DNA from 3 places in the Kitasatospora sp. P5_F3 genome. Region 3 is predicted to be linked to each of the others. Evidence: riboswitches for the same ligand, from Rfam matches in the RefSeq annotation. Region 3 holds a riboswitch; each other region holds the start of a gene.

Region 1 (3,231 bases), on a different contig from region 3:
GCGGTGGTGGAGAGCGTCTGGATCCGGGTCAGGGTGACCGATCGGGTCGGTGACACCCATGAGCGGGTGATGGACCTGCTCGTGGGTGCGAACCGGGTACCGGTGCACCCTGACCCGGAGCTCTCCTGATCGGGGGTCAGGCGGTGGTCTTCCAGTAGCGGAGCGAGTCGATGCTGATGTCCGCGCTCGCACCCTGGGCCGGCTGGGTGCCGTCCAGGGCGGTCTCGGACTGCAGGACCCAGTGCATCGGGGTGTTCGGCACCCGGCTGGTGGAGTGGCCGATCACCTTGCCGTCCAGGGAGAAGGTCAGGCTGCCGGGCTGCCAGTCGATGGTGGAGGTGTGCCAGCCGCCGGCCATCGGGACGTTGGTCGAGTAGGCGTCCTGGTCGCCGCCGGAGGTGCCGCCCTGGCGGTGCATGAAGGCCGAGACGTTCCCGTTCAGGTCGCCCTCGGGGAAGTCGATCTCGCCGTCCCGGGGCCAGGTCTCGGAGTCCGGCCAGAGCAGCCAGGCGGTCTTGAAGCCGGCCGCCGAGGTGGTCTTCCAGGTCACCTCGAACTTCCCGTACAGCACGCCGCCGCCCGGGCCCACCGCGCCGGGGAGCTTGGGCACCGGCGCGGCCACGTGGGTGCCCGCGCTGTCCCGGTTGAGGTGCATGTTCAGTGCGCCGTTGGCGATCGAGAGAGTCTTGGCCGGGTCGTACGCGCCGTTCCTGCTGGTGTCCTGCCAGCCGCTCGGGTAGGCCCACCACTTGCTGTCGACCGCGCTCGGCAGGCCGGTGCAGTGGCTGTTCTGGATCGCGCCGCTGGAGCTGCAGCCGGTCCAGCTGCCGAGCGGGACGGACTGGCCGGTGAAGTCCTCGGACCAGGTGGGAGCCGGGCCCGTGGTCGGCGTCGCGGTGGGCGTCGGTGTCGGTGTCGGCGTCGGTGCGACGGTCGGGGCGGCCGTGGGGGTGGCCGTGGGGGTCGGCGTCGCGGTGGCGGTCGGCGTCGGCGTCGGTGTCGCGGTGGCGGTCGGGCTCGGGGCGACCGTCGGTGTCGGGGCCGGGGTCGGCGTAGGGCTGGGCTGCCAGCGCCAGTGGTTCTTGGTCTGCTGGGTCGAGCGCGGCGCGCTGCTGGCGACCTCGGCGTTGACGATCATGGGTATGGCGATCAGTCCGACGGTGGCGACCGCGCCTATCCGGGCATTTCGGGAAAGCATCGAGAGGTTCCCTCCACGACGCCTGCGAGGTGAGCTGTCGGGTTCGGGCCGTGGGTAGCCCGGCCGCCGGTACGGAAAGCGGCTTCACCCCGAGCCGTGCCACGAGGGCACGGCGACTTACCTGGGTCCCCCGCTCCTGTCCGATTCGGAGCTCGAACGACACCGCAGCCGGGCGGACAGGATTAGGCGTCCCGGCGGCGGGGCCCGCAACGACCGGCGGGCAACTCGTGCACAGTACCTGACAGGAATCCGACAGCAGGAGCCGCTGTTGCGTGCCTCACACCGGTCAGCCGGCCTTCCAGTACCGCACGGCGTCGACGGTGATCTCGGCCGTGGTGCCGCCGGCCGGGCCGGTGGCGGAGGTCTCGGACTGGAGCACCCAGTGCATGGGGGTGTCGGGAACCCCGGTGGTGGAGGTGCCGAGCAGGGTGCCGTCCAGGTAGAAGGAGAGCGAGTCCGGCTGCCAGTCGATCACGGTGGTGTGCCAGGCGCCGGCCATCGGGACGTCGGTCGGGTAGCCGTCCTGGTCGGTGTCGGAGGTGCTGCCCCTGCGGTGCATGAAGGCCGAGACGTTCCCGTTCAGGTCGCCCTCGGGGAAGTCGATCTCGCCGTCCCTGGACCAGAGCTCGGAGTCGGGCCAGAGCAGCCAGGCGAGCTTGAAGCCGGCCGCGTGGTCGGCCCGCCAGGTGATCTCGAAGCGGCCGTACCTGACGCCGCCGGCCGGGGAGGCGCCGGGCAGCTTGGGCGTCGGTGCCGCCACCCAGGTGCCGGTGTCGTCGCGGCTGAGCCGGATCGTCATCCGGCCGTCCGCGACCGAGAGCGTGCGGGCCGGGCTGTAGCTGCCGAGGCCGCTGGTGTCCGCCCAACCCTGGGGATAGGCCCACCAGTTGGCGTCCAGGGCGGCGGGCAGCCCGGTGCAGTGCCGGTCCCGGACGACGGGGGCGCCGACGCAGCCGTCCCAGCTGCCGAGCGGGACGGTCACCCCGTCGAAGCCGTCCGACCAGGTGGGCTCACCCGAGGCGGCGACCGTCAGGGTCTGCTCGGGCAGGTTGTGCCAGCCGCCTCCGGGGTCCTGCCAGAACCCGAACACCCGGTAGCTTCCGGCCGGCAACGCTCTGGCCTCGGTGGTGACCGTCAGGCCGCCGGAGCAGATCCGGACGTTGCGCGCACCGCCGGGGAAATCCAGGTTGGCCCCGCTCGCGCTGCGGACCGCCACGCCGACCCGCCGGGCCGGCACACAGACCCGCGAACGGACCGTCAGGGAGGCGGACCTGGCCAGCCCGGCGGTCATCGGAGGGGCGGTCAGCCGTACCTGTTCCACCACCGGTGGGGCGGCCGCGGCCACCCCGGAGAACGGCAGGGTCAGCAGTGCGGCCGCGACCGCCGAGGCAGCTCGGCGGCCGGTCGGCAACTCGATCTGGGGCATGCCCAGGAAGCTAACCCCGCGCCCCCGCCCGGGCCGGTCGGCACTCCGGGGAGAACCGAAAGAGGTCGTCGGGATGGTCTCGATGGAGCAGCGCCCGGACCCAGACCGACCGGCAATTGGGGGGCGGCGTCGCCCGCCACCTGTCGCACCTCGGGATCGTTCAGCACCTCGGCCGGCCCCGAGCTGCCCCAGCCGTGCACCACCAGCTCGGTGACGCCGCGCCCGTCCACGTCGGTCGGGTAGTCGTAGTCGCCCGCGTGATCCACCGTCAGCACCCCCGCCCCGGCCCCACTGTGGTGATCGAACTGTCGGGCAGCGAAGGGGAGTTGTCAACAGAATTGGCCGAGCCGCCCGGGCGGGGGCGGCCCGGCCCAGGGGGGTCAGATCAGCGGGCCGTACAGCTGGTTGCCCGGGGCGTCGGCGGAGCGGCCGGTGTAGTACTCGCGCATCGCGGCCAGCAGCTCGGTCACGCTCAGTGCGCCGCTGCCGTCGGTGTCCAGGGCCTGGAAGGCGGCCTGGCTCTCGGCGGGCTTGACGCCGAAGGTCTTCTGCCAGTCGTAGAACTCCTGGGCGCTCACCTCGCCGTCGCCGTCGGTGTCGAGCAGCG
Region 2 (3,231 bases), on a different contig from region 3:
GCGTACGGGAAGGTCTGACTGGTCATCACCGGCTCCTCGGTCTCGTTGTCCTGCTCGCTGCCCACCCCTCAAAGGTGCCCGATCGGCGCCCCCGGCGACATGAGGTCCACCGGCGGACCGGGGGTAGGGAGAACCCCACCCCTGTCCGGGGCGAACGGCCCCCGGCCCGGGCACCGGATACCGTACGGGGGTGAACGACGACGACCTCCGGCTCAGCCCGCGTACCCGTGCCGACGACCTGCTCAGGTGGGCGGCCGACCAGGGTCTCGACCCCGTCCCGGTGGAGGCGGTCCGAACGGTGCTGGCCCTGCTGGAGCTGGGCGACGGCCGGATGCACGACGGCTACCCGGAGCTGAGCTCGCCGGTGGTGGAGCAGCTGCTGTACGAGCGGATCTACATGTACGTGCAGCCGGCCTCCGACCCGGGCGCGTACGGGCGGGCGGTGGGGCTGCTGATCGACCATCAGCGGGCCGCCAAGCGGCTGAACGCCAAGCGGCACGAGCGGCTGCACGCCGAGGTGGAGTGGCAGGGCGAGCTGCTCTGCGGGCTGCTCCGGCAGCCGCACCTGGTCACCTGGCCCCGGCTGTACACGCTGCTGCTCCGGGCGGCCGGGGTGGACACCTCCGACCTGGCGGCGGTCCGGGCCTGGCTGGACGGCTTCCGCGAGCTGACGGCGGAGCAGCGGGCCGAGGCGTTCGGCGCGCTGACCGAGCTGGACGAGATCGACGCCGACGGCGGCTGGGGCCGGACCAGGCTGATCTCGATCGGGATGGCCACCGACGGCGCCCGGCTGCTGCTGGAGAACCGGCTGATGCAGCGCAGCTACCGCAACCTGGCCGGGCTGAACGCGCTCGGCCTGCCGATGCCGGACGAGCTCTCCGGCGACTTCGACGGCTTCGAGGCCGCGGTGGTCGAGGAGGCGCTCGGGCTGCTGGGTGAGTGGACCGTCCCGGGGCTGCCCGCCCTGCTGGTGCACGAGTACCCGGACCTGGCCCCGGAGCCTGGCACCGAGGAGATCGAGGCGTACCTCGCCGAGCAGGCGGAGCGATCCGGGGAAGCCGAAGCGACCGACTGACCGGAACGGGCCCACCGTCGGCGGGCCCGTTCCGACGGTGTGTCAGGGGTTGATGCCGCGCTCGCGCAGCCAGTCCAGCGGGTCGACCGGGGCGGCGCCGTCCGGGCGGACCTCGAGGTGCAGGTGCGGTCCGGTGACGTTGCCGGTGGCCCCGACCTTGCCGAGCACGGTGCCGGGGGCGACCTCGCCCGAGGCGGTGGCGATCGAGGACAGGTGGCAGTACCAGATCTCGGTGCCGTCGGTCAGGGTCTCGATCACCCGGTAGCCGTACGCCCCGGACCAGCCGGCCGAGGTGACGGTGCCCGCCCCGACCGCGGTGACCGGGGTGCCGGTGGCGGCCGCGAAGTCCAGGCCGGTGTGCAGGTGCGACCAGTACGAGCCGGACTGGCCGTAGTGGGCGGTCAGCTCGTAGTTGGTGGTCGGCGCCGCGAACGCGCTGCGCTGCTCGGCGCGATTGGCCTCGGCCTCCTGGGCGGCCCGCTTGGCCTCCGCCTCCTGGGCGGCGGCCAGCCGGGCGGACTCGTCGGCGGCGGTGCGCTGCCCGTCGGCCTGGAGCTGGATCCGGGCGGCGAGGGCGAGACCGGGGTCGGCGGAGAGCAGGTGCTGCTGCCCGGCCTGGTCGGCGGAGTCGGCGGCTGCCACGGCGGGCGGCTGCGGGGCCGCGGCGGCCGGGGTGGCGGCAGCGAAGGCGGTCGCGCCGAGGGCGGCGGTCATCGCGGTGACGCCGATCAGCGGGCCGCCGGAGCGGGGCTGACGGGGCATCCGGTGCCTGGCGGCATCCGGGTGGTCCAGCAGCAGCTGGTTGCCGGAGTCGGTACGAGGGTGTGCCTGGGAGTGCGTCGACGCCACGGAGGCGCGCTCCTTTCCTTCCTTCTCGCCTACCGGGTTAGCTGACGGGTTCGGAGCAGGAAGGTCTCCTACGACCGGGTTTGGGGCCCGGCCGATTCACCCCAAGGAACGGTGGTTCCCCGGCTCCCGGACCCACCGGTGACGGCGGGTCCTGAGGATTAGGCGACGGCGCACGGTGCCGTTCTGGTACGGCGTTGCCGACCGCGCTGCGTTATCAAACGTTAATCCTAGGAGCCCGTGATTCCAAGCGGCTAGAGAGGTGCAGTCCATCTCTTCTGACGACCCGTGACCGGAATGCGGCTTTTGCTCTTTCACTCGGTGACGGTGCGCTACCGGAGGTTGAGTATCCGTACTCAGGTGCGCGACAAGGGAGTTGGAGACCCTCAGGACATGAGCCCTTCGATGCAGCCGCGGACCACCAACGCCTACTACCTGCAGGCGGTCCTGTCCTTCGCCCTGGCCAGCTCGGCCCTGGTGATCGGGATCGCCTACCTGCCGGTCAACCCCTGGATGCGCGGCTTCCTGGCGGTCGGCCTGCTCTACGAGATCACCGCGGCGTTCACGCTCGCCAAGGTGATCCGCGACCGCCAGGAAGTCGGCGAGATCTCCAGCCGGGTCGACCAGGCCAGGCTGGAGAAGCTGCTCGCCGAGCACGACCCGTTCCGGGTGGAGGGGATCTGAGCGGCGGTCAGCCCGCCCCCATCTCCGCCCCCGGTCAGCCGTTCGCCCGCTTGGCGGCGTAGGTCTCCCCGCCCGCCGCCCAGTTCTCCAGCGGGATCTCCTCGATCACCACGGTGACCGCCGCCGGGCTCACCCCGGTGATCCGGACGTACGTCTCGGTGAGCTCGCGGGCGATCTCGGCCCGCTGCTCCACGGTCCGACCGGCCAGCTGCTTGACGTTGATGAACGGCATGACGACCCCTCAGGTTCGGTGCGGTGCGATCACCCGCACGCTATCCCAACGCCTCCCTCTTGACGGCTATGGCTATTAGCCTTAGCTTTATGGCTATGACGAAGAACCTCACCACCCAGTACCTGGATGTCCCCGGCGGCCGACTGGCCTACGACGACACCGCCACCGAGACCGGCCTCCCGGTCGTCCTGCTCCCCGGCATGCTCGACTCCCGCACGGTGTACCGGCACCTGCGCCCGCTGCTCACCGCCGCCGGCCACCGGGTGATCACCCTGGACGTGCGCGGCTTCGGCGAGTCCTCGATCGCCTGGACCGACTACTCACCCGCCGCGATCGCCGAGGACACCCTCGCCCTGCTCGACCACCTGGGCATCGAGCGGGCCGCCCTGGTCGG
Region 3 (3,231 bases):
GTGTGGAAGACCGCTTCGGCGATCCAGTCCGCCCAGGCGTTGATGTGCTGGGTGCCGGCGGCGCCGCCGAGGTCGGCGTTCTGCAGACCCTGGAGCATCGCGGGCCGGATGGTCTCGGCGATCCGCTGGGTCGCGGTGGGCTGCTCGGTCATGGCTGGTCCTCGCGGTCGAGCTGTTGAGTAGGTAACTCCGCGACATGACCGACGAAGCGAAGGCGCACATCACCCGTAAGGATAATCGCCGCGCGCAGGCCGGGATGCGTCAGACGCGACCGGCGAAGTCCGGCGCCCAGTTGGCGATGGACTCGGTCTTCACGCCCGCGCGCGGGTTGGCGGCCTCGACGTACTTGCCGTCGCCGATGTAGAGGGCGACGTGGTAGACGCCGGAGTTGCTGCCGTTGTTCGACCAGAAGAGCAGGTCGCCGGCCTGGAGGTTGTCCAGCGAGACCCGGGTGGCCGCGTCCGCCTGGTCGTTGGCGATCCGCGGCAGGGAGATCCCGGCCTGGCGGAAGGCCGCCTGAGTCAGACCCGAGCAGTCCCAGCCGCCGTTGCTGCTGCCGCCGTAGACGTACGCCTGGCCGAGCTTGGACATCGCGAAGTTGATCGCGGCGGCCTTGCTGCCGGTCGCCGCCACCGCGGTGGTGGCGGTGGAGCCGGACGCGGCCTTGCTGCTCTTGGTGGTCCTGGTGCCGGTGCCGGCCGAGGACGAAGTCGGCGCCGGGGCGGTCGACTTCGGCGCGCTGGTGACCACGGTGGTGGTGCCGCCGAGCGCCAGCTGCTGACCCGGGTAGATCATGTCCGGGCCCTCGGACAGGACCGACTTGTTGAGCTCGTAGAGCTTCTCCCAGCCGCCCTCGACGTTCTGGTTCTGCGCGATGGTGGAGAGCCAGTCACCGGCGACCACCGTGTAGGACTTGGCCGCGGTGGTCGTGGTGGTGGTCTGCTGCTCGGCCGCCTTCGGCGCCGGGGCGGCGGCCTTGGGGGTGCTGGCCTTCGCGGAGGAGTCGGTGCTCGCCGAGGTGTCGACCTGGGGGGCGCTGCCGCCCTTGGTCAGACCGGCCTTGACGGAGCAGACCGGCCAGGCGCCGGGGCCCTGGGAGGCGAGCACCTTCTCGGCGACGGCTATCTGCTGGCCCTTGCTGGCCTGGTTGGCCTGGGCGGCGTACTGCTTGCCACCGAACTCGGCCCAGGTGCTGGAGGTGAACTGGAGGCCGCCGTAGAAGCCGTTCCCGGTGTTGATGCTCCAGTCGCCGGTGGCCTCGCACTGGGCGACCTTGTCCCAGGTGGAGACGGTGGCGGCGGAGGCGGAGCCGGCCGTGAGGCACGGGACCGAGAGGCCGATGCCGACCACGCCGGTCGCGGCGATCAGACGGCGGGTGCGCTTGGACGCGCTGCTGGACAGCATGAAGATGCGTTCCTCTCCCACGCCTGCGAGGTGAGCTGTCGGATTCGGGCTGGAGTTGCCCGGCCGTGCGTGAGCACGGCTTCACCCCAAGCCTGAAATCGGTCAAATCAGACCAAATCCAGGCGACTTACCTGTGGTTCCCCCGCCCCTGCCATGGTGCATTGCGGTGCTGCCTGTTCATCCGATGGCAGGACTCGGCGTTCCGGATGAACTGGGTCCGTGTGGCCACGAACAGGGGAGCACGTTAGACAGACTTAAGTTCAAACCGCAAACCTCTGTGATGTGGATCATGGTTTCTTCAGGGAACCTTCATGGATCGGAAGCCTTCGTTCCAGTGATGGATTTCGATCGGATCTGATCAAACCCCTTGGTGTTCAAGGGACTTGCCTATGCTTCAGGCGAGGCGGCCGCAGGCGCGGCCCGGGGGAGAGGTGCGCGGCACCATGCGGCACGCGAAGAGGCCCGAACCGGCCCCGGAAGGTAACGGTTCGGCAAAGGCCGGGCGCAGGAAGGTACTCGGCTGGATCGCGGCCGGCACGGTGGCCGCCGCGATCGGCGTGGAGGAGCTGGTCCGGCGCACCGGGGACGCTCCTGACGTCGCCTCGGCTCCACCGCCACCGCCGACTCCCGAGACCTCGCACGTACACGGTGAGCCGGTGCCGTCCGCCTCGCCCGAGCCCTCGCCGTCGCCCTCCCCGGAGCCGCCTCCCCCGGCCAGGCCGTGGTCGGACCCGGCCGGTTGGGGCGGGGCCGTGCCGGGCCCGGCCGCCGCCGTCCGGGTCAGCGACCACGTGGTGTTGGACGGCGATGCGGCAGTTGGTTCGTTGGTGGTCGAAGCGTCAGGTTCGCTGACCTTCGCGGCCGACCGCTCGGTGGTGCTCAGCTCGGCGGGCAACGTCGAGGTGAAGGGCAGTCTGACGCTGGCGCCGGCCGACACCGCCCTGCACACCCTGCGGTTCCCCGCCGTCGACGAACGGCGCTTCCAGGGCGGCGGCATGACCCTGCTGCCGAGCGACACCGGCCTCTGGGTCACCGGGGCGGGCTACCTCCGGCTGGACGGCGCCGCCCGGACGGCCTGGGTGCGGGCCGCCGGGGCGCTCAAGCCCGGCGACACCAGCATTACGCTCGCCACCGCACCGACCGGCTGGCGCCCCGGCGACGAGCTCGCCGTGACCCCGACCGGAGCCCCCGACGCCGACGGCTTCTCGGAGCGCTACGACCTGCGGACCATCGCCGCGATCAACGGCAGCACGGTCACCCTGGACGGCCCGCTGAAGTACCCGCACCCACGGGTGGCGACCGGAGGGGGCGTCACCGTCGGGGCAGAAGTGCTGAATTTAACCCGTAATGTCCGAATTGAGGGAAGTGAGAAGGGCCGCGCCCACGTCCACCTCACCAGCTCACGCAAGTCCGACGTCCGGCACGCCGCCCTGCGCTGGCTCGGACCGCGCGCCCCCGGCAAGGACCAGTGGAACGGCAAGGCGGTCACCGAGCCGGTGCTCGGCCGGTACGGGCTGCACTTCCACATGCTCGGCGACACCAGCCGGGGCACCGTGGTCGAGGGGGTGGTGGTCCGGGACACCGGCAGCCACGCGTTCGTCCCGCACGCCAGCCACGGCATCACCTTCCGCAGCTGCATCAGCCACCAGACCTGGGAGGACGCCTACTGGTGGGACGGGCCGCTGGACACCCGGACCCCGCAGGGCCCGTCCGACGACATCACGTACGACTCCTGCGTCGCCTCCCGGACGCTCTTCGACCCCAACCCGCGCGGCTACCGGCTGACCGGCTTCAGTCTCGGCGCGGGCACCGGCGGAGTGGCCAGGG

What was found. Region 3 has a riboswitch for cyclic di-AMP ahead of ACXJMZ_RS25070 (transglycosylase family protein). Riboswitches for the same ligand answer to the same signal wherever they lie in the genome.
Region 1: it holds a riboswitch for cyclic di-AMP, as region 3 does, so the genes downstream of both, ACXJMZ_RS00905 (glycoside hydrolase family 16 protein) here and ACXJMZ_RS25070 (transglycosylase family protein) in region 3, are expected to answer to the same signal.
Region 2: it holds a riboswitch for cyclic di-AMP, as region 3 does, so the genes downstream of both, ACXJMZ_RS18335 (M23 family metallopeptidase) here and ACXJMZ_RS25070 (transglycosylase family protein) in region 3, are expected to answer to the same signal.

What each region holds. Positions count from the first base shown of each region.
Region 1 covers NZ_JBFUMY010000001.1:219,329-222,559, reverse strand. Annotated here, with positions in the region: gene ACXJMZ_RS00910 (hypothetical protein) at 1-129, shown strand, start outside; gene ACXJMZ_RS00905 (glycoside hydrolase family 16 protein) at 137-1,198, opposite strand; cyclic di-AMP (ydaO/yuaA leader) riboswitch at 1,203-1,359, opposite strand; gene ACXJMZ_RS00900 (glycoside hydrolase family 16 protein) at 1,485-2,624, opposite strand; gene ACXJMZ_RS00895 (EF-hand domain-containing protein) at 3,005-3,231, opposite strand, start outside.
Region 2 covers NZ_JBFUMY010000029.1:24,662-27,892, forward strand. Annotated here, with positions in the region: gene ACXJMZ_RS18325 (sensor domain-containing protein) at 1-65, opposite strand, end outside; gene ACXJMZ_RS18330 (hypothetical protein) at 191-1,075, shown strand; gene ACXJMZ_RS18335 (M23 family metallopeptidase) at 1,118-1,924, opposite strand; cyclic di-AMP (ydaO/yuaA leader) riboswitch at 1,936-2,099, opposite strand; gene ACXJMZ_RS18340 (YiaA/YiaB family inner membrane protein) at 2,315-2,605, shown strand; gene ACXJMZ_RS18345 (tautomerase family protein) at 2,640-2,837, opposite strand; gene ACXJMZ_RS18350 (alpha/beta fold hydrolase) at 2,927-3,231, shown strand, end outside.
Region 3 covers NZ_JBFUMY010000047.1:22,824-26,054, forward strand. Annotated here, with positions in the region: gene ACXJMZ_RS25065 (hypothetical protein) at 1-152, opposite strand, end outside; gene ACXJMZ_RS25070 (transglycosylase family protein) at 262-1,425, opposite strand; cyclic di-AMP (ydaO/yuaA leader) riboswitch at 1,410-1,583, opposite strand; gene ACXJMZ_RS25075 (hypothetical protein) at 1,848-3,231, shown strand, end outside.